One region of the Lacticaseibacillus sp. YLM2-1 genome, then DNA from elsewhere that is predicted to be linked to it. Evidence: predicted binding sites of a transcription regulator. Region 1 holds the regulator's gene; each other region holds the start of a gene.
What was found. Region 1 encodes HrcA, which represses chaperone genes, less so after heat shock. Its sites were predicted from a motif close to TTAGCACTCNNNNNNNNNGAGTGCTAA; they were not measured.
Positions count from the first base shown of each region.

Region 2: the regulator HrcA is predicted to act here: its motif matches at 2,539-2,565, upstream of clpP (ATP-dependent Clp endopeptidase proteolytic subunit ClpP).
Region 3: the regulator HrcA is predicted to act here: its motif matches at 5,888-5,914, upstream of AC07KQ_RS08765 (ATP-dependent Clp protease ATP-binding subunit).

Region 1 covers NZ_CM152617.1:1,602,554-1,610,877, reverse strand. The annotation lists gene infB (translation initiation factor IF-2) at 1-912, shown strand, start outside; gene rbfA (30S ribosome-binding factor RbfA) at 973-1,326, shown strand; gene AC07KQ_RS07800 (TerC family protein) at 1,631-2,422, shown strand; gene truB (tRNA pseudouridine(55) synthase TruB) at 2,434-3,339, shown strand; gene ribF (riboflavin biosynthesis protein RibF) at 3,346-4,293, shown strand; gene hemW (radical SAM family heme chaperone HemW) at 4,295-5,440, shown strand; gene hrcA (heat-inducible transcriptional repressor HrcA) at 5,603-6,649, shown strand; gene grpE (nucleotide exchange factor GrpE) at 6,826-7,416, shown strand; gene dnaK (molecular chaperone DnaK) at 7,446-8,324, shown strand, end outside.
Region 2 covers NZ_CM152617.1:978,643-985,941, forward strand. The annotation lists gene AC07KQ_RS04735 (gluconeogenesis factor YvcK family protein) at 1-680, shown strand, start outside; gene whiA (DNA-binding protein WhiA) at 685-1,632, shown strand; gene AC07KQ_RS04745 (MarR family winged helix-turn-helix transcriptional regulator) at 2,018-2,473, shown strand; gene clpP (ATP-dependent Clp endopeptidase proteolytic subunit ClpP) at 2,590-3,180, shown strand; tRNA gene AC07KQ_RS04755 (tRNA-Arg) at 3,284-3,355, shown strand; gene AC07KQ_RS04760 (sugar-binding transcriptional regulator) at 3,981-5,018, shown strand; gene gap (type I glyceraldehyde-3-phosphate dehydrogenase) at 5,055-6,077, shown strand; gene AC07KQ_RS04770 (phosphoglycerate kinase) at 6,268-7,299, shown strand, end outside.
Region 3 covers NZ_CM152617.1:1,795,078-1,802,376, forward strand. The annotation lists gene purK (5-(carboxyamino)imidazole ribonucleotide synthase) at 1-162, opposite strand, end outside; gene purE (5-(carboxyamino)imidazole ribonucleotide mutase) at 159-644, opposite strand; gene thiT (energy-coupled thiamine transporter ThiT) at 930-1,535, opposite strand; TPP riboswitch at 1,578-1,675, opposite strand; gene AC07KQ_RS08745 (sugar porter family MFS transporter) at 1,757-3,169, opposite strand; gene ptsP (phosphoenolpyruvate--protein phosphotransferase) at 3,468-5,195, opposite strand; gene AC07KQ_RS08755 (phosphocarrier protein HPr) at 5,195-5,461, opposite strand; gene AC07KQ_RS08760 (hypothetical protein) at 5,605-5,796, opposite strand; gene AC07KQ_RS08765 (ATP-dependent Clp protease ATP-binding subunit) at 6,016-7,299, shown strand, end outside.

The DNA.
Region 1 (8,324 bases):
GTTCAACAAGGTACGCTGCATACAGGTGATCCAATCGTTGTCGGGAATACTTTCGGCCGCGTCCGTGCCATGACTAATGATCATGGCCGGCGGGTCAAAGATGCTTTGCCATCAATGCCTGTTGAAATCACTGGTATCAACGATGTGCCACAATCGGCTGACAAGTTTGTTGTCTTTGCCGATGAACGCACCGCGCGTGCTGCTGGTGAGGAACGGGCCAAGCGGGCACAGGAAGAAGAACGTAAGAACACCAACCATGTCACGTTGGATAATCTTTTTGAAACAATGAAGGAAGGTCAGCTGAAAGAAGTTGACGTCATCATCAAGGCCGATGTGCAAGGCTCAGTTGAAGCCTTGGCTGGCAGTCTTGAGAAAATCGAAGTTAAGGGTGTTCGGGTGAATATTATTCATCAGGCCGTTGGCGCGATTAACGAAAGTGACGTTACCCTTGCAGCTGCAAGTAACGCGATCATCATTGGCTTTAACGTTCGCCCAACTGCGCTGGCAAAAGCCCAAGCAGAACAAGACGATGTTGATATTCGGTTGCATAGTGTCATTTACAAGGCGATCGAAGAAGTCGAAGCTGCGATGAAGGGTATGCTGGAACCAACCTATGAAGAAAAGGTGATCGGAACAGTGACTGTTCGCGAAACAATTCCGGTTTCTAAGGTTGGTACCGTTGTCGGTGGTTATGTCGATTCCGGCTATATTACCCGCGACGCTGGTGTCCGTCTCGTTCGCGATGGCATCGTCAAGTACGAAGGTAAACTCGGCTCCTTGCGTCGCTTTAAAGACGATGTCAAGGAAGTCCGTCAAGGCTTTGAACTTGGCCTGACCATTGAGAACTACAACGACATTAAAGTCGATGATCAAATTGAAGCCTTCACAATGGAACAGGTTCCAGTGAAGTAACTAACCCAAACGTATCTCAGGATTTAATGATACCGACTGTTTTGAAGGAGGTAGGCAGATATGAAACATCGTATCGGTCGAGTTGAGACTCAGATCCAACGTGAAGTTGACGATATCTTGTTGAAAGATGTCAACGATCCGCGGGTTAAAGGCGTGACGATTACCGGAGTCAAACTGACCGGTGATCTGCAACATGCCACCATTTTCTACAGCATTCTCGATGATGCGCCTGACAAAGTCGAAGCAGCCCAAACCGGTCTGGACAAGGCCAGTGGACTCATTCGCCGCGAAGTCGGGCAGCGTATCCGGTTATTTAAAGTTCCGGAAATCGAGTTTGCCCAAGACAAATCCGTTCAATACGGCGCACGCATCGATCAACTGATCAATGAAGTACGACGGAAGAATCTTGAATAAGCGCCACTTAAAAGAAGGATCTGACTGCTGCTAGTGGTCAGGTCTTTTTTTATAATCGATAACTGATACTGTGTCAGCAATAGGAGGATTGTGTATCTGGTTTGAATTTTGAAATCGAATGCGGAGCCGACTCGTAGCTGCGGTGTTTAAGGAGCCTTACAGAGACAGTCCAAAGTCGCGGTGCAAAAATAGATTTGTGGTTCTTACCTCATATCCCCTAGACAATCTTTTGAATCTAAACCGTAATAGAACCATCAATTCAAACCTTCAGACTTTACCGCCCAACAGCTTTAGGTTTTCAAGCTTGCACGGTATAATAATAATCATTGAGAAAGGAAGGATCACGATCAAGTTACTAGGTGCCTTATACGGACCATTCTTCTCAGCGCATAATTGGCAACTGGCATTTTCTGTTAGCGGCCTCGTGACCATTTTCAGCTTGATCTTGCTAGAATGCATGCTATCAGTCGACAACGCTGTCGTGCTCGCTGCACAAACCGAGCAGCTCAAGGTCGAATCAGAACGAAAAAAAGCTCTGATGTACGGTATGGGTGGTGCATACATATTCCGCTTCATTGCTATCGGACTAGGTACTTACTTATTGCAATTCTGGCCGATCAAAGCGATTGGTGCGGCGTATCTTGTCTGGATGAGTGCGAGTTATTTTTATGAAGTGCGCCATCCAAAAAATCAGAGAGGGACGCATGGAAAACGACCTCACGGGCTTTGGGGGACAGTCATTCAAATTGAGAGTCTCGATATCGTATTTTCGGTTGATTCAATTTTGGCGGCCTTGGCAGTGTCCAGCAATCCGGTGATTGTTTTGATTGGCGGTTGTCTCGGTATCTTTGCTATGCGGCTGGTGGCGCAGGTCATCACCACCTTTATTGATCGTGTTCCGGAACTTGAAACCGCAGCTTATATTCTTGTAGGTCTCATTGCCATTAAGCTAGGTCTCAGTCTGCCAATGATTGATGTGAAAACGCCAGACTGGCTTTTTTCGGTCCTAGTGGTGCTTGTTTTCATCTGGGCCGGCTGGCGACATGTCGAGCATGAAAAACATCATCATAGTATGTATAAAAAATCAAAACCATGAAAGGAACTGCCATGAACGGGATTTTGCCGTTATATAAACCCACTGGCATGACCAGTGCTGATGCGGTGTATCATGCCCGCAAGATTCTTGGTATCAAAAAAATTGGCCATTCCGGCACCCTTGATCCTAATGTGGACGGCGTGCTGCCGCTGGCGATTGGTGCAGGCACTAAAGCGGTGCCGCAATTAATGGCCAGTGGGAAAGTCTACACCGGAGAAATCACGTTAGGTTTTGCGACGACAACCGAGGATTTGGATGGGGAAGTTGTTGATAAAACGCCTTTAACGCAGCCGTTTACAGCTGATCAGTTGGATGCTGCATTGACTGCGTGGACAGGAAACATCACACAGATTCCGCCGATGTTTTCGGCGGTCAAGGTCAATGGTCGCCGGCTTTACGAATATGCGCGCGCCGGTGAAACTGTGAAGCGGCCAGAACGACAGGCTACGGTGTCACAGTTTACACGTACCGATGAACCGGTTTTTTCAGCCACTGATGGCACCCAGCGTTTTCGGTTTGAGGTCCATGTTTCTAAGGGAACCTACATTAGAACACTAGCAGTGGATGTTGGCAAAACGCTGGGAGTTGCTGCGGTGATGAGTCAATTGACGCGAGTAAAAAGCGGCGGGTTTACGTTGAACCAGGCGGTTAGCATTCAGCAATTGAAGGCGCATGCCGCGGCAGGTACTTTAGCCGATGTGATTCAACCGATTGATATTGCTTTTGCCGATCTGCCTCAAGTTGATTTGACCGTAGAACAATTTGAGGCAATCAGTCATGGCCGCTTTTTATCGCTCGATCAGCAGACTCCGCGCGTTCGTCTGCATTTTGCAGGCGTTCTTAAGGCTATCTATCGCCGAGAAGACGATCAGTATCGGCCAGATTTAATGTTTTTAGCTAATGAAAAGAATGTGTGAAAATTTATGAAAACAATTGATATTCAGCCGCCATTGCAGGTGTCCGCGGCCCCGCCACAGCCCATCGTCTTGACCTTGGGCTTCTTTGACGGCGTCCATCGCGGCCATCAAGCGGTGATTAAAACCGGCAAGAAGATCGCTTTAGCAAAAAAGATACCGTTGGCGGTGATGACGTTCAATATTCATCCAGCCGTCGTTTATCGTGGGGTTTCCGAAACCGATATTCGGTATTTATCCACTCGTGAAGAGAAAATCAGAATTATGCAGTCACTGGGCGTGGACTATTTGTATGTGGTTCACTTTACCCCAGATTTCGCTGCGCTGACGCCGCAAGCATTTGTCGATCAGTATTTGGTCGGTCTGAAGGCGGATACGGTAGTTGCAGGTTTTGACTATACTTATGGCAAGCGGGATGTTGCATCTATGGCTTTATTGCCAAAATATGCTCGTGGCCGGTTTGATGTCATCAGCGTGCCGGAACTCGCTGAGGATGGTCAAAAGGTCAGTTCAACCCGAATCCGGCATGCACTCGATTCCAGAGATATTGATACGGCCAATGATTTTCTGGGTTATACCTATACAACTGCTGGTAAGGTGGTTCATGGTGAGGCGCGTGGCCGTTTGCTTGGCTTCCCAACAATCAATTTGGAGACACTTGGCCAACAGCGATTACCAGGCATTGGTATTTATGCAGTGAAGGTCAAAGTTGGCACCACTTGGTATTTAGGCATGGCCTCCATTGGCCGTAATGTCACGTTTGGCGCCGATCGAGACGTGACACTTGAGATTAATTTACTTGATTTTAATCAAATGATTTATGGCGAAACCGTTCAAGTTCGCTGGTATCACTATTTACGCGGTGAAGTGAAATTTGCTGGTGCTGATGCCTTGATTGATCAATTGAAAAAAGATGAAACTGCCGTCCGAGACTATTTTGCCGCAAAGAAGGGTTAATATGGCAGGTGCTTATCTTCACATACCATTTTGTGAACATATTTGTTACTACTGCGATTTCAACAAAGTTTTCATCGAAGGCCAGCCAGTTGATGATTATGTGGCCATGCTGCTAAAAGAAATGCGGATGGTGATGGCCGAACATCCTGAAGAAAAAATTCAGACGGTTTATGTCGGTGGTGGCACGCCCAGCACGCTGACACCGACACAATTGGCTACATTGTGTCAGGGTATTCATGATATCCTACATTTTGATCAAGGGGAGTTTACTTTTGAAGCTAACCCCAATGACTTGCTCACGACCGAAAAATTGCAAGTGCTACATGATTATGGTGTCAACCGTTTGTCGATTGGCGTGCAATCGTTTAATGATGATGTATTACGCCGAATCGGCCGGATACATCGAGCAAAAGATGTTTACACTGCCATTGCTAACGCCCGTCAAGTCGGGTTTGATAATATTTCGATTGATTTGATTTTTCGACTACCTGATCAAAGCCGCGATGACTTTCTGACCAGTTTGCAAAAGGCGTTGGCACTGGATCTGCCGCATTACTCAACGTATTCCCTAATTTTGGAACGTAAAACGATCTTCTATAATCTGATGCGACAGGGCAAGTTGCGCTTGCCGACCCAAGACGTCGAGGCCGATATGTATCAAGATGCGATCGATCTCATGGAAGCACATGGCCGACATCAATATGAAATTAGTAATTTTGCAAAAGACGGGTACCAGTGTGAGCATAACTTGCTTTATTGGCGCAATGACAAGTACTTTGGCTTCGGTGCTGGCGCGTTTGGGTATCTTGGTCGTGATCGCTACCACAACTATGGTCCTATTAAGCAGTATTTAACACCATTACATGCTGACCACTTGCCGGTCCTTGAACATCATTTGGTGCCACAGTCAGAACAGATCGAAGAAGAAATGTTTTTAGGCTTGCGGACGATGCAGGGGGTCAGTGAAGCGCGGTTTTATGATCGCTACCACATGACAGTTGACGCCATTTATGGTGAAACTGTGCCGGAACTGGTCAGTCAAGGTTTGGTTGTGCGCCAAGATGGCTACATTCGCCTGACCAACAAAGGCAAGTTCCTCGGCAACGAGGTTTTTCAACGTTTCTTGATTGATGAGCCGCTTGTTTAAGTGCTAAAAGAAACGACTGTGTTGTTAAAATGCACTTGCCATAATTTTCACTAGAAACGTTCACAATCTAGCAATCGTACCTTGACTTTGCTAACCTCGCTTGGTATATTATTCATTGTATTAGCACTCATATAAAACGAGTGCTAAAGGTGAGGTGAGAAAATGTTGACGAAACGGCAATTGCTCGTCTTAAAAGAGATCATCCGGTTGTTTACTGAAAGTGGCCAGCCGGTGGGCTCAAAGACGTTAATGCAAGAGCTGCCGGTTCACGTCAGTTCTGCGACGATCCGCAACGACATGGCAGCGCTGGAAGATGCCGGTCTGATCACCAAGACCCATAGCAGTTCAGGTCGAGTTCCTTCGACACAAGGCTATCGCTACTATCTTGATCATCTTGTTGAACCCGTGCGCGTCTCTCGCCATGATTTGGCAACGATCAAGCAGGAGCTTGGCCAGCGTTACAGCAAAATGGACGAAATTGTGGCACAAAGCGCGCAGATTCTATCAAATCTGACGAGCTACACTGCCATTAGTCTCGGTCCGGAAGTCAACAATATTAAGCTCACTGGGTTCCGACTCGTACCACTAGGTAACCATCAAGTCATGGCCATTTTGGTCACGAATAATGGTAATGTCGAAAATCAGGTGTTCACCGTCCCGCCGTCCATTTCTTCCGATGAACTTGAAAAAGCCATCAGAATTGTGAATGATCAGCTGGTCGGGTTGCCATTGGTTCAGGTAGCACAGCGGCTGAGGACGGATGTCCCGTCCATGCTAATGCAGTATTTGACCAGCCCAGACGGCTTCCTTGATATTTTTGGCAATGTCTTAAAGTCAGCTGCCTCTGAACGTTTTTATGTTGGTGGGCGGTTGAACTTGATGGATTACCTTGGCGATTCGGATATTCACGAGCTGAAAAAGATCATGTCGTTGATCGATGCGGATCACGGCGATCTGACTGAGTTGCTGGGCGGCCCGATCCGCCAAACACCGGTTCAAGTGCGACTGGGTCCGGAGTTAAAACCTATTGATCTAGCGAACCTCAGCTTGATCACTGCTAGTTATGATGTTGGTGGTCACGGTACCGGTATGATCGCCCTCTTGGGACCGACGCAAATGCCGTACTCCAAGATGATCGGCTTGCTCGACGTTTTTCGCGAAGAGCTAGCTAAACGGTTGACAGACTACTATGCCAACTTTGATCAATAATCATGTTAGCAAATAGCATCAGTTGGTGTTTTTAAGCCAACTGATGCGTTTAAAGAATAGCGTGAACTGACACGTTCAGAAATCGGCGCACAAATGCAATGGTCTTTTTTGGGCATTGTGCATGTGTTCCTTATGGATAGGCTTTTACGTCAGGAAACGCGTTAAAGGAGGATACCATGGCAGAACAAAAAGCAAAGCATGCAGCAAACGCCGCAAAGAAAGCTGAAAAGTCTGCTGATACGAAAGAGACTTCGTTAAAAGAAGATATTTTACAAGAAAGTATCGCGGATCTTAACGAACAACTTTCGAACAGTAAACATGACGGCGAGCAGTTGAAGCAAGAACGCGACGACTTTGAAGATAAATACCTGCGTGCCGCTGCAGAAATTCAAAATATGAATGCTCGCTTCGAGAAAGAGCAGCAAAAGCTGTTGAAATATGATGGGCAAAAGTTGGCTAAAGCCATTTTGCCAGTTGTTGATAATCTCGAGCGGGCGCTTGCAACCGAGGCCAAAGATGACAGTGCAGTTTCCCTGAAGAAGGGTGTTCAAATGGTTTACGACCATCTGGAACGCGCTTTGAAGGAAAACGGCATCACTGCCATTGATGGTGCCGGGGACAAGTTCGATCCCAATACCCAGCAAGCCGTTCAAACGGTCGCAGCGGATGATCAACATCCAGCTGACACAGTCGCGCAGGTATTGCAAAAGGGGTATTACCTCAAGGATCGTGTGTTGCGTCCTGCTATGGTTGTCGTTGCAAAATAATTAATCTGAAAATAAAGAAGGTATAAACTATGAGTAAAGTTATTGGTATTGATTTAGGGACTACCAACTCAGCTGTTGCGGTTCTGGAAGGCAATCAGCCAAAAATTATCACCAACCCTGAAGGCAATCGGACCACGCCATCTGTTGTTGCATTTAAAGATGGTGAAATCCAAGTCGGTGAAGTGGCCAAGCGCCAAGCGATCACTAACCCAGACACGATTGTTTCCATTAAGCGCCATATGGGTGAAGCTAACTACAAAGTCAAGGTTGGCGATAAGGAATACACCCCTCAGGAAATTTCTGCGATGATTTTGCAATACATCAAGAAGTTCTCTGAAGATTATCTTGGTGAACCAGTTAAGGACGCCGTTATTACCGTACCGGCTTACTTTAATGATAGCCAACGGCAGGCCACCAAGGATGCCGGCAAGATTGCTGGTTTGAATGTTCAGCGGATTATCAATGAACCAACCGCTTCTGCCTTGGCTTATGGCTTGGACAAAGGCGACAAGGACGAAAAGATTTTGGTTTACGACCTTGGCGGTGGGACCTTTGATGTTTCCATTCTGCAATTAGGCGACGGGGTCTTTGAAGTGCTGTCGACCAATGGTGATACCCATTTGGGCGGTGATGATTTTGATAACAAGATCATCGACTGGCTAGTTGCTGAATTTAAGAAAGACAACAACATTGATTTGTCCAAGGATAAAATGGCGATGCAACGGCTGAAGGATGCCGCTGAAAAGGCTAAGAAGGATCTGTCCGGGGTTACCCAGACACAGATCAGCTTGCCATTTATCTCTGCTGGCCCTAATGGCCCGTTGCATTTGGAACGTACCTTGACGCGGGCACAGTTTGACGAAATGACCGCTGACCTGGTTGCCAAGACCAAGATCCCAGTCGAAAAT
Region 2 (7,299 bases), 620 kb from region 1:
GCATTTTCCCAGCGGTTCAGCAACTAAGCGAAATGATGCAAGTTGATGGTCACGTTTATCCGGCCAGCAACACGCCGTTAACCTTAAATGCTGAATTCACCGATGGTACAAAGCTGTCTGGTGAAGCTGAGATTACAGCGGCTGGGAAAAACATCAAGCATATTTCGGTTTCAGAAACAGATCCCGCCAATGGCAAACCAGAGGCGGTCAAAGAAGTTATCGATGCGATTATGGACGCTGATGTTGTTGTTTTAGGCCCAGGCAGTCTTTTCACTAGCATTTTGCCTAACTTGATGATTGAAAATCTGGGGGATGCGGTGAAGAAGACGCAAGCCGAAGTGATTTACATTGTCAATATCATGACCCAAAAAGGCGAAACCCAGCATTTTACCGATGCCGATCATGTCCGGGTTCTGAATGAACAAATGGGCGAGAACTTTGTGGATACGGTTTTGGTTAACATTGAACCAGTCCCCGATAATTATCTGGATCATCAAAAGTACAACGAAATTCTCACGCCGGTTAAGCATAACTATCAAGGCTTGCGAGACATGGGCTGCCGCGTGATTTCCGAAGACTTTTTAAAGTTGCGCGATCATGGTGTCTTTCATGATGGTGATAAAGTCGCCAAGGAGATTTTAAACTTGGCCTTTCAGGTCAGCGGCAAAACCCGGAGGTGAGGGTATGGCAAGTTTCGCCAGTCTGGTGAAAAAAGAACTGACACAGCTCGAGGTACATCCAGAACATGCTAAGGCTGAATTGTCTGCTTTGATTCGTATGAACGGCAGCCTGACACTGATGGCTCATCGTTTTGTGTTAAATATTCAAACCGAAAATCCGGCTATTGCACGTCGGATTTATAGCTTGATTCGCCAAGTCTATCATCACGAAGCTAATCTGGTTGTTCACCGTAAGATGAAGCTCAAGAAGAATTATCAATACATTGTGCGGCTAACAGAAGGCGTCAATGACATCTTGTCGGATCTATCAATTTTAGATCCGGATACCATGGCGATTTCAACAACCGTTCCAGCTTCGGTGTTGAAGGAACCGCAGCGGATGCGTTCTTATTTACGCGGTGCCTTTTTGGCCAGTGGTTCAGTGAATAACCCGGAAACCTCGCGTTATCATCTGGAAATCTATTCTTTATACGATAATCACAATGCTGGTATTTTGAAAATGATGAATCATTTTAATCTGAACGCTCGCACCGTAGAACGGCGAAGCGGCTACATTGTTTACCTCAAGGAAGCAGAAAAGATTGCCGATTTCTTGCAGGTTATTGGGGCCACGAATGCCATGCTGAAGTTTGAAGATGTTCGGATCATGCGGGATATGCGGAATTCAGTGAATCGATTAGTTAACTGTGAAAATGCGAATATGAATAAAACGATTGACGCTGCACAGAAGCAGATTGAGAATATTAACTATTTAAAGAACCATGTTGGGCTAGATAACTTACCGGCCAAATTGCGGGAAATTGCAGTTTTACGCTTAGCACATCCTGACGTCTCGCTTCAAGAGCTTGGAGCGATGATGCCGAGCGGCCAAATTTCAAAGTCTGGGGTCAATCACCGGTTGCGGAAATTGAATCAGATTGCTGAAGGGTATCAACAACCAGAAGACGCTTGAGCACTAATGCGAAGTGGGCTGCGTTCATCATAATCGGGTGTTGACAATCAACAAATCAATCCCTTTGTTTCCTCAAGCTAATCGTGTACAATGTAACCGACATCAAGTTATTTTTTTGCTGAAGATTGACTGTTTTGGACGCATGTCGATGTCTTTTAGCTTGGATGTATCCCTTTGGCGACGACTTGTTTGAAGGAGCCGTGATGATCTTGGCAACCAGAGAGAAGCGCCATCGCTTTTTTGAGATGACTGTCTTGAAGCAATGACGTGAGCCCCGTCGGTGTTGATGGTGGCTAATAATTGATAGATGAGCGCATTTTTCACAGTGTGGACGGCTATTGCGAGCTGTTCGCGCGTTTAAAGGTAAGTTTTAGGAGGAAGCAGCATGGTTAAACCGATTACTTTGAACGAACAGCTTTGTTTTGCGATTTACAAAGCACAAAAACAATACAATCATTTCTATTCACAAGCGCTAGCCCCGTTCAAGTTAACCTATCCGCAGTACATCACGTTATTGTCGCTATATGAACATGGCACAATGTCGGTTAAGCAAGTTGGACAAACACTTGAACTGGATAGCGGTACTTTGACGCCGTTAATGAAACGGCTTGAAAAAGATGGCTGGATCAGTCGCAAGCGTTCCACTGAAGACGAGCGGCGAGTTGACGTCAGCCTGACCCAAAAGGCGCTGGACGCCCGTGATCAGATTTTTGAACACGTTGGCTCCTGCATGGAATTAATGAACCTTCCTAAGCCTGAGTATGACCATATTAAGTCCGAGGTCAGTCGGGTTGATGACCATTTAAGCGCTATTCCCGACGGCGCTTTTCCAGAAGCGTAACGCCCAAAAATAAGGTCAAAGATTTTTACCTAAATCTTTGACCTTATTTGACTTTAGTTGTATACTTAGCACTGTACTTTTAAGAGTGCTAATAACGATTATCAGGAGGTTAGGACATGCTAGTACCTACCGTCGTTGAACAAACTAGTCGTGGCGAACGTGCTTACGACATTTACTCACGTCTATTAAAAGACCGAATCATTATGTTATCCGGTGAAGTCAATGATCAAATGGCCAATTCTGTCATCGCGCAACTGCTTTTCTTGGACGCGCAAGACTCTGAAAAGGATATCTATCTCTACATCAACAGTCCCGGTGGTGTTATCACCAGTGGCTTGGCGATGCTGGATACGATGAACTTCATCAAGTCAGATGTGCAGACGATCGCTATCGGGATGGCTGCCTCAATGGCGTCCGTTTTGCTGGCTGGTGGGACGAAAGGGAAGCGGTTCGCATTGCCGAACTCAACCATCCTGATCCATCAACCTTCAGGCGGTGCCCAAGGTCAGCAGACCGAAATTGAAATCGCTGCTGAAGAAATCTTGAAGACACGTCGCAAGATGAACCAAATTTTGGCTGACGCAACTGGTCAAACGATTGAGCAAATCAAGAAGGACACCGAGCGTGATCATTATATGAGCGCTCAGGAAGCCAAGGATTACGGCTTAATCGATGATATCTTGGTCAACAAAAATACGCAAAAATAAGCTGTAAAAAGAAAAGCGCGTTGCCATATCGTGGCAACGCGTTTTTGTTTCCCCGAAAAGACTTGCAAAGCGAGGGCATATTGAGTAATATAATTAGGTACTTGCGCGGTTAGTGTAATGGATCGCACGTGAGATTCCGGTTCTCGAAATCCGGGTTCGACTCCCGGGCTGCGCAGAAACCCGGTTAAATGGGAAAAGGTAGGACAGCATAACCCCGAGTAATCGGGGTTTTTGTTTTGTTTAAAATTAAAAACATTCAAAACAGGATAGAGGCGTGACATGCATCATGCTAAAACGCCGATAAGTGATAGCCTGAGATCCGAATTGCAGCGACGATCTTCACCGTTCATTGCTCGGGTGCTTGATGAGAGATTCGGTGGCTATTTTTGCAAACGCTAACATTATGACTTGGAAACTGCTCATTATATAACGAACGGGAATAAAACCAACCCTTGTCACTACTGAACTAAGACACAAACTGAATCACTTTTCCCAGCATGAAAATTCCATTAGAAACAACCCGAAACCCGCTTTCAAAAAAACCCGCCAGACGGGATGATGTTTTAGTAAAATCCGAATAATCTTCACACCAAAAAAATAGATGTTCTAAGTTTACCGAATATGTGATTGTTTTTGGACGATTAAGGCCGCAGACTTGCGATAAAGCGGAACCCCTGCTACAATTGGTCTTGTTGGTAAAGGAAAACAGCATTTGTTGGGTTCCTAATTTTTTTCAGCTTGCTGGGTCGGCGAACGACTCGGAGGGACGTGAAATGACCCATTAAAGAAGGACGTGCCTTATGCATACTGAACTTGCGTGGCTCAAAGCGATCGCGCCTGATCTGATGGGCGTTGTCACTAAACGCTATCAGGTCCTTCAATTTATTAACTGGATGGCACCAGTTGGCCGGCGAACGTTGGCCGAACAGATGAAGATCTCAGAACGTGCTTTGCGCACAGAAACGGATTTTCTGCGTAGTCAAGGTTTGTTGGAAAGCTCAAAATCTGGCATGGTGCTAACAGCAAAAGGGTTAGAGACATTTCATGGCCTTGATCATCTTATGAATCAGCTGTTAGGAATTAAGGATGATGAAAAACGACTTGCTGCCCAGCTTCAAATCGATCATTGTTTGGTCGTATCTGGCGATGCCGATCAAAGTGGTCGGGTGCTTGATGAGCTGGGGAAGACGTTGAATTCGACCTTACAATTACTGTTGCCGCCGGGTCGCTTGACGGTTGCCGTGATGGGTGGAACGACAATGGCACATCTTGCAAGGCAGCTGACATTTCAGTTGTCTGCAGGACGTGAATTGACGTTTGTCCCTGCTCGCGGTGGCTTAGGCGAAGCGGTGACGATTCAGGCCAACTCGATTGCTGCTGCGATGGCGGAAGCAACCGACAGCAACTACCGAGCGTTGTATGTACCGGAAAATCTTAGCTCGGAATCCTACGAATCATTGATTAAAGAGCCTTCTGTTAAAGAGGTTTTAGGGCTGATTGATAAGGCTCAGGTCGTGATTCATAGTGTGGGTGACGCTTTAGTCATGGCTCGTCGCCGTGGCATGTCATCTGACACGATCAGCATGTTGAAAGCCAAACATGCCGTTGCCGAAGCATTCGGTGTTTTCTACGATGCGAGCGGCAAGGTCGTTTACAAGATACCGCAGATTGGTTTACAGCTCGCGGATCTTGATCATATACCGTATGTATTCGCTGTTGCTGCTGGCAAAAGTAAGTCCAAAGCAATTGCGGCATATATGCAACACGCACCGAGTCGGACGTGGCTGTTAACAGACGTCGGTGCAACTAATTCGATTTTAACTGGGGCAACCCGTTAGAATAAAACCTTATTTCCTAAAGGAGGAAATTTTAGCATGACTGTTAAGATTGGTATTAATGGTTTTGGCCGTATCGGTCGTTTGGCATTCCGTCGTATTTACGAATTGGGTGCAAAGAGCAATGACATCCAGGTTGTTGCAATTAACGATCTGACCAGCCCAACCATGCTGGCTCACTTGCTGAAGTATGATTCAACCCACGGTACTTTCCCTGGTGAAGTTAGTGCAACCGATAACGGTATCGTCGTTGACGGTAAAGAATACCGTGTCTACGCAGAACCGCAAGCCCAGAATATTCCTTGGGTTAAGAACGATGGCGTTGACTATGTTCTTGAATGCACAGGCTTCTACACCTCTGCTGAAAAGTCACAAGCTCATTTGGACGCAGGCGCAAAGCGTGTTCTGATTTCTGCCCCAGCCGGCAAGATGAAGACCATCGTTTACAACGTCAACGATGACACTCTGAATGCAGACGACAAGATTGTTTCTGCTGGTTCTTGCACAACCAACTGCTTGGCACCAATGGCTTACTTCCTGAACAAGGAATTCGGCATCGAAGTTGGTACCATGACCACCGTTCATGCTTACACCTCAACTCAGATGTTGCTTGACGGCCCAGTTCGCGGTGGCAACCTGCGCGCTGCACGTTCCGCTGCTGCTAACACGATTCCTCACAGCACAGGTGCTGCTAAGGCTATCGGTTTGGTTATCCCAGAATTGAACGGCAAGTTGCAGGGCCACGCACAGCGTGTTTCTGTTGTTGACGGTTCTTTGACCGAATTGGTTTCCATCTTGAAGACCAAGAACGTTACTGCTGATCAAGTTAACGAAGCTATCAAGAAGCACACCGAAAACAACCCTAGCTTTGGCTGGAACGAAGACGAAATCGTATCTTCCGATGTTATCGGTACGACACAAGGTTCAATCTTTGATCCTACACAGACCGAAGTTACAACTGCTGGTGACTATCAATTAGTTAAGACGGTTGCTTGGTACGATAACGAATATGGCTTTACTTGCCAGATGATCCGTACCTTGCTGAAATTTGCTACTCTCTAATCCGGAGTAACGCTTTTCTAGCCGCAACATCCGAAGCGGAGGGAGCTTACTCCCTCCGCTTTTTTTGGAAATAGGCGATCAATTCTCAGGATGTTTTAGCATCCTGCTGAAAACGAGCGCTTATTTCTGGTGTTAAGCGGTCGTTACTTGAAGTTAAGTCATCTTTAGGAAAAATAGGAGGTCATTTCTCTTGGCTAAATTAATTGTTTCAGACTTAGATGTTAAGGACAAAAAAGTCCTGATCCGCGTTGACTTCAACGTGCCGATCAAAGATGGTGTTATCGGTGATGATAACCGGATCGTGGCAGCATTGCCAACCATCCAGTATGTTATTGATCATGGTGGCAAGGCAATCCTCTTGTCACATCTCGGCCGTGTCAAGACCGAAGAAGACAAGGCTAAGCTGACCTTGAAGCCAGTTGCAGAACGTTTGAGTGAATTGCTGAAGAAGCCAGTGACATTTGTCCCGGCAACTCGCGGCAAGGAACTTGAAGATGCTATCAACAAGATGAATGATGGCGACGTTCTTGTTATGGAAAACACCCGGTTTGAAGATCTTGACGGCAAGAAAGAATCCGGCAACGATCCTGAACTTGGCAAGTACTGGGCAAGCCTTGGCGACTTATTCGTTAACGATGCCTTTGGGACTGCACACCGCAGCCATGCTTCAAACGTCGGCATTGCTTCCAACATGAAGCAAACTGCTGCCGGCTTCTTGATGGAAAAGGAAATCAAGTTCTTAGGCGATGCCGTTGACAACCCGAAACACCCATTCATTGCTATCTTGGGTGGTGCAAAGGTTTCCGATAAGATCGGCGTGATCGAAAACTTGGTACCTAAGGCTGATAAGATTCTTATCGGCGGCGGCATGACCTATACTTTCTATGCTGCTAAGGGTATGAGCATCGGTAAGTCTTTGGTTGAAAAAGACAAGATCGAACTTGCCAAGAAGATCATGGATCAGGCTGGCGACAAGCTGCTTTTGCCGGTTGATTCCGTTGTTGCAACTGAATTCTCTAACGATGCCCCACATAAAGTTGTTGACGGCGACATTCCTGATGGCTATATGGCCTTGGATATCGGCCCGAAGACAATCAAAGAATTCAAAGATGCTTTGCAAGGTGCCAAGACCGTTGTTTGGAATGGCCCAATGGGTGTCTTCGAAATGAGCAACTATGCTGAAGGGACCCTTGAAGTCGGCCGTGCCCTTGGCGACTTGAAG
Region 3 (7,299 bases), 190 kb from region 1:
AGTGATTTGAAAATCCGCTACCTGACCGGCTGGCGAATTGGGTGTCGGCTCTAAAATACCGACGCGATAACCCATCGACTTGGCGCTTTGTGTCAGCATGCGTCCCAACTGACCGCCGCCAATGATGCCAATTGTTGCTGGGGACGTCACTACATCAATCATTGAAGCGCGGCCTCGCTTTCTTTGGCACGCTTAGTTTGAGCATCGCGAAAAGCTTGCAGTCGGTCAGCCAGTTCTGAATCGTTCAGCGCTAAAATAGCGGCAGCGAACAACGCCGCATTGACAGCTCCGGCATCACCGATGGCCATCGTGCCAACCGGGACCCCGCCAGGCATTTGCACGATTGACAGGAGACTATCAACCCCATTTAATGTTCGTGTTTTGATGGGAACCCCGATAACTGGCAGCAATGTATTAGCGGCGAGCATTCCAGGTAAATGAGCAGCGCCGCCTGCACCCGCGATAATTGCACCAAACCCCAGTGCCACTGCCTGTTTACCAAAATCCGCCAGCTCGTCTGGCATCCGATGAGCCGAAATAACCCGCTTCTCATAAGGAATAGCCAATGACGTTAACTGAGCCGTCACTTGCTGCATGGTCGGCCAATCAGAGGTTGACCCCATGACCACTGCTACTTTTTGCATCTCGTTCCCCGCTTTCTTTAAGATGTTTTGAGAATAGCACGTCAGCGCGACAGATTCAATAAAAATGAGAACAATTCTCAATGTTATATTAATAATCGTTCGTGTTTCTCTTTTAAAATCTTAACCAGTCAGCTTTTCAATGTCTGAAATCACATCTGTGTTGCTAATATTCCTTTTGACAACTTATTGCAGTCGCCATCGCCAAAGGCTGCTACTCGCGCACAAAAAAACGCACATCACAGAGCGATGTGCGTTCATCAGATATGCGTTGTTGAAGTCTTAAACTTAGGCAGCCTTAGTTGAAAATGATTTGCCGTCCTTAGCAACAAAGAGTTGCGGGGCAACGGTTAGCAATACACCAACAACAACAATTGTTAAGACGGTGCTGAATAACGCTGATCCGCCATTGACGATCAACGAGTATACCCAGACATTCGTTCCTTTAGGCGCATACGCACCCCAGAAAACAACGCCAGCGATGAAATGGATAAAGTATTTAGCAAATGTGCCGATAATAATACCAGCAAAGGCATAGCCGCTCGCCTTCACTTTTTCACTACCGCGCACTGCCTTTTGGAAAGATGCAAACGTCAACCCCATTAAACCGACCAAGGTAAACGCAATCGGATATTCAAGAATACCTTGTAAAGGATTCAAGACACTGCCACCGCCAATACCACGCAAAATCAGATCCAAAATCCCCCAGACAAAGCCTGCCCATGCTGCAGGAACTAACCCACGCCGCATAGCCAAAACAGCAATTGGAATCAGACCATAATTCAGTTCAATTGCCGAAACACCCGTGGTATGTGGAATATAAGTCAATGCCATCGCAAAAGCTGCAATGATCGCAGTTTCCAAAATGACAACAAGTTGCTTGTGCTGTTGCATAAAAAAAGCCTCCTAGTGAGTCCCCGTTCACAAAGAAGGTCGCTTCCGACCATTCACAAATCCCTACGCTCGCATTAACGAACAGGTTCGAAGGGTCCGGGTTTCCCCGTTCTCAGCCAATGGCTCCCCTTTGTGAAGGTTCATCGAATTGTTGATACACCTTTATGGTATCAAACTTTTTGTAAAGCGCAACTTTTTGGTCTTGAACAAATGGCTTGTCATTAATGATTTAAGCGGGCTTTCTCCTCTCGGTGCAAAGTTTCGAGGGAGCGTCCAGCCGTTTCCGGCACAAAAATCAGAACGAAAAGCAATGAAATCAAATTTGTCCCGATGAAGCAAACGAATGTCCAGAACATGCCTATTTGGGCCAGACCAATCGGGAACAGAACGCCAACACCAAAGTTAGCTAACCACAAGCAGAAGGTTGCAGCGCCCATCCCTATGCCCCGAACCTGTTCAGGGAAGATTTCAGACATCAGCAGCCAAGTCATTGGACTGATAGCGCCTTGGAAGAACGCCAAGAACAGCATCATCATCCCGATTGTTGCAAATGCCCGGAATGGCGAACCCGCTGGTAGTCGACTAGCGAAAGTGACACCAGTAATCGCCACGGTTGAGCCAATCAATCCCACAATCAGCATTGGCCGCCGCGGAACATGCTTCAACAATTGCAACGTCACAATCGTTGCAGCAACGGCAGTAACCCCATTGGCAATGTTGGCGATCAAGGCGCTATCTCGCCCAAAACCCGTCATTTGTAAAATTGAGGTGCCATAATACATCATGACATTGATACCAGCAATTTGCTGAATGACGCCTAGGCCGATGCCAATCAGAACCAGTCGGCGAATCCATTTGGTTTTCAATGCTCGAACACTCGCCTGCTTATGTTTAGCATCTTCGGCAAGATTCTGTTTCAAATGGTCAATCTCTGCTGGCACTTCAGCAGCAGATCGCAACACTTCCAAACTTGAACGTGCTGCTGCCGGCCGTCCTTTCATCATTAACCAACGAGGAGATTCCGGAACAAAATAAGTCCCGATACCTAAGATAATTGCCGGAATGACTGCCAATACAATCATCCAGCGCCAGATACCCGGAACGTTACCAAAAGTGGTTCCTAAAAAGGCATTGAGAACAAAAGCAAGTAACTGGCCAGTCACGACCATCAGCTCATTTTGTGTGACTAACCGTCCACGATGACTCGTTGGGGCAATCTCTGCTAAAAAGCTCGGAACCAGCACAGAGACGCCACCAACGGCTAATCCAAGGATCAGCCGTGCGCCAATCAGCCAGCCAGCACTCGGGGAAAGTGACGAGGCTACCGTTGCCAGAAAAAATAAGCCCGCTAACATGGTGATGAGCCGCCTGCGCCCATAGCGATCACTTAAACGACCGACTAAGATGGCACCAAAAGCAGCACCCAGCGTCAAACTACTGGTGACCCAACCCTGTGATCCAGGGGCAAGTTTCAGTTCCGAAGAAATAAAAGGCAATGCGCCATTGATCACCCCAGTGTCATAGCCAAAAAGCAGGCCACCCATCGTTGAAATCAAAGCTACTAGCCGCAACCGTGTCTTCGCACTCGCAAGGTGACCGGTAAATCGATGATTGTGTGTTTTTGATTGATACATGCAATTCCCCCTACAAGTCCAAATGAACCACCGCTCACAGTGCCATACCATGAATCAGTAACTCAATTTTTAGTTTACATAATAACCTTAACACTTTTCTGAAAAGTCTGCAGTCAGTCACTGTTCAGATGCCGACAAATAGTCGCGCAATTACCTTTTTGCATGGCAAAGTTAAAGTCCCGTTTTCGAGCGGGTTTCAGAAAAATCAATGCTAGCGAGCCCGATCAAAATCAAATTTTGGTCAAAAAAAGAAGCCGTCAACTTATTCAGTCAATAGCCTCTTTCTGATAATGAAAGTTTATTTCTGACCAGTTGTTTTCTTAACCAGATCAGCGTTTTCATCATTAGTGATATTTTGGTTCAAAGCAATTTCGTCCATCTTAGCCATATCAGCTGTCGAAAGCTTCTTCATCAAGCTGCGGACTTTAAGGACAGAAGTTGCGGACATTGAGTATTCGTCAAGACCCATACCAAGCAACAGTGGTACCATGATTGGATCACCAGCAGCTTCGCCACACATACCGGCCCACTTGCCTTCCTTATGTGCCGAATCAATCACATGCTTGATTAGGCGAAGGATGGATGGGTTGTATGGCTGATACAGGTAGGAAACATGCTCGTTCCCACGATCAGCGGCCATAGAGTACTGGATCAAGTCATTTGTACCAATGGAGAAGAAGTCAACATACTTAGCAAACTGATCAGCCAAAACTGCAGCTGCAGGAATTTCGATCATAATGCCAAGTTGGATATCATCAGATACTTTGACGCCATCCTTGACTAACTTATCTTTTTCTTCAGTGAAAATCTGCTTTGCTTGCTTGAATTCAGCAATGGTAGCAATCATAGGGAACATGATCCGCAGATTGCCAAAGGCAGATGCACGCAACAAAGCGCGCAACTGTGTCCGGAAGATATCTTGGCGATCAAGACTGATCCGAATCGCACGATAACCTAAGAATGGGTTCTGTTCTTCAGGAAGCGGCAAATATGGCAGATGTTTATCCCCACCAATATCCATCGTCCGAACAACAACAGGCTTCGGACTCATCGTTTCGACAACCTTCTTGTAGGCCTCGAATTGATCGTCTTCAGTCGGTAATTCAGCAGAATCCATGTACAAGAACTCTGTCCGATACAAACCGATACCTTCAGCACCGTTTGCCAGCACACCATCAAGATCCTTTGGCGTGCCAATGTTGGCAGCAACATCAAAGTGTTTACCATCAGCTGTGATTGATTTGGCCGTCTTCAAAAGAGCCCATTCAGCTTTTTGCTTAGCAAATGCTTCAGCATCCTGCTTGAACTTAGCTACTTCATCATCGGTCGGATCAACAACAACTTCACCAGTTAAGCCATCAACGGAAATAAGATCACCGTTATTAGCCTTCTTGGTAATGTCATCTGTCCCAACAACAGCCGGGATTTCCAACGAACGTGCCATAATCGCACTGTGCGCAGTCCGACCGCCAATATCCGTGACAAATGCTTTGACATACTTCTTATTCAATTGTGCGGTATCCGAAGGGGTCAGGTCATGCGCAACCACAACGACTTCTTCATCAATTAATGCTGGATTTGGCAAATTGCGACCGAGCAAGTGTGCCATGATCCGCTTTGTCACGTCGCGGACATCAGCCGCACGTTCCTGCATATATGGATTGTCGGTCATACCTTCGAATGTCTTAATAAAGAATTCGGAGACTTCTTTCAAAGCCTGCTCAGCATTGACTTTTTCATCCTTGATCTTAGTCTCTACCTGACCAGTAAAGTCAGGATCAGCCAAAATCATCATGTGCGCATCAAAAACCTGAGCCTCTTCTTCGCCAAGCGATTCAGCGGCCTTTGCTCGAATAACCTTTAACTCATCATTACTTTGATCAAGTGACTGCTTCAGGCGATCGATTTCCTTTGAAGGATCATCAACCGTCTTTTTTTGGAATGACAAATCAGGTTGAACCAGTAAATAGGCCTTCGCTGTGGCGATCCCATCACTAGCAGCGATTCCCTTCAAATGTTCAGCCATTATTCAGCCAAGCCTTCCTTTTTCATTGTGTCTGTAATAGCAGCGATAGCATCAGCCTCGTCTGCACCTTCAGCAGAAATGGTAACATCGGCACCTTGGCCAACACCCAAACTCATGACGCCCATGATAGACTTCAAGTTAACGCTCTTACCCTTGTATTCCAAGTTGATATCTGAGTTGAACTTGCTTGCTGCCTGTACCAACAAGGTTGCCGGACGTGCGTGGATCCCGGTTTCTGCAATAATATTAAATTCGCGTTTTTCCATGACTGATCTGCTCCTTCGTATTAACTAGATTTCTAGTTTTTTTCCGAATAGTTTGTGTGCGCATTCGTACCCAAAACAATTCATGTAAACCTTACCATTTTTTGAAGCTTGTCACAAGCGCCACATCAGATTTGGCGCCTATATTAACGAGAATCAACTGATCGATAATGGTATTCAATGACACCATCACGTTTAGCCATTCCCACGATCTCTTCACGATCAGGATAATTCGTCCATGCCGCGCGAAACGCCATGAACGTTTCTGGCGTCACCGTGATTTTGTCCCGCTGACCAGTCTTTAACTCATCTATTAAAGCGACGTAATCCTGAGTCATCTATTTGCCTCACCTCACCTAATAAGAGTAGCATAAAAGCTGGTAAGGAAAAAGCGCAAGTGCTTGCTGTCACTGAAATTTTTGCAACTTTTTAGCACTCTTGGTGGCAGAGTGCTTGCATTCCAGAAATGTGGGTGTATACTATTGCCATAGGTCAAGAAAGGTCAAACCTTTTTTGACTGCACGTGGCACCTAAACAGATAGGAAGGTTGTGACAAAATGCTGTGTGAAAACTGTCATAAGAATCCAGCCACTATTCATCTTTCAACCGTTGTTAATGGCACTCGACAGGAAATTAATCTCTGCCAAAACTGTTATCAATTACTCAAGAACCAAGCAGGAGGAAATATGAGACCAACTGATGCAACCGATCCATTTGGTTTCGGCAGCTTAGATGATATTTTCCGTGCGATGAATCAGGGAATGGATCAACCGCAACAACCAAATGCTCAGACCCCGCCAACTCAGGCAGGCCGTGGCGGCAATGGTAATAACGGCCGCAATGGCAACCGTGGCAAGGGACTGCTGGGACAATTCGGCGTTGATCTGACTGAACAAGCACGGAATGGTCAAATTGATCCGGTCATTGGTCGTGACAAAGAAATTTCACGGGTGATCGAGATCTTAAACCGCCGAACAAAAAATAATCCAGTCCTGATTGGTGAAGCCGGTGTCGGCAAGACTGCTGTTGTTGAGGGCTTGGCATTGAAGATCGCTAATGGCGATGTTCCGTCAAAACTTCAAGATCGGCATGTCATCCGACTCGATGTCGTTTCACTAGTTCAAGGAACTGGCATTCGCGGTCAATTCGAACAACGTATGCAACAATTGATTGACGAACTTAAAAAGAATAAGAACATTATCTTATTTATTGATGAAATCCATGAAATCGTCGGCGCTGGCAATGCTGAAGGCGGTATGGATGCCGGCAATGTTCTGAAACCAGCATTAGCACGTGGCGAGTTGCAGCTCGTTGGTGCCACTACTAGCAATGAATATCGTCAAATTGAAAAAGATTCAGCCCTTGCTCGTCGTCTGCAACCAGTCCTCGTTGAGGAGCCTACTGTAGAAGAGACGATTAAGATTCTAAAAGGCCTGCAGCCGCGGTATCAAGATTTTCATCATGTTAAATATACGGATGCCGCTATTGAAGCAGCTGCAACTTTGAGCAATCGTTACATTCAAGATCGTTTCTTGCCTGACAAAGCGATTGACCTTCTGGATGAATCAGGTTCCCGGAAGAATCTGACCATTGCCACTGTCGATCCAGAAACGATCAAGACCAAGATTGACGACGCCGAGAAGCAAAAGCAAGCTGCTCTTAAGCAGGAGGATTACGAAAAAGCTGCCTTCTATCGTGACCAAGTTACTAAGTTAGAAGATATGGCTAAGAAACAGTCTAATCTGCCTGAAAATGAAATTCCGACTGTCACCGAAAAAGATATGGAACAGATTGTTGAAGAAAAAACCAACATTCCAGTTGGTGAACTGAAGGCGCAGGAG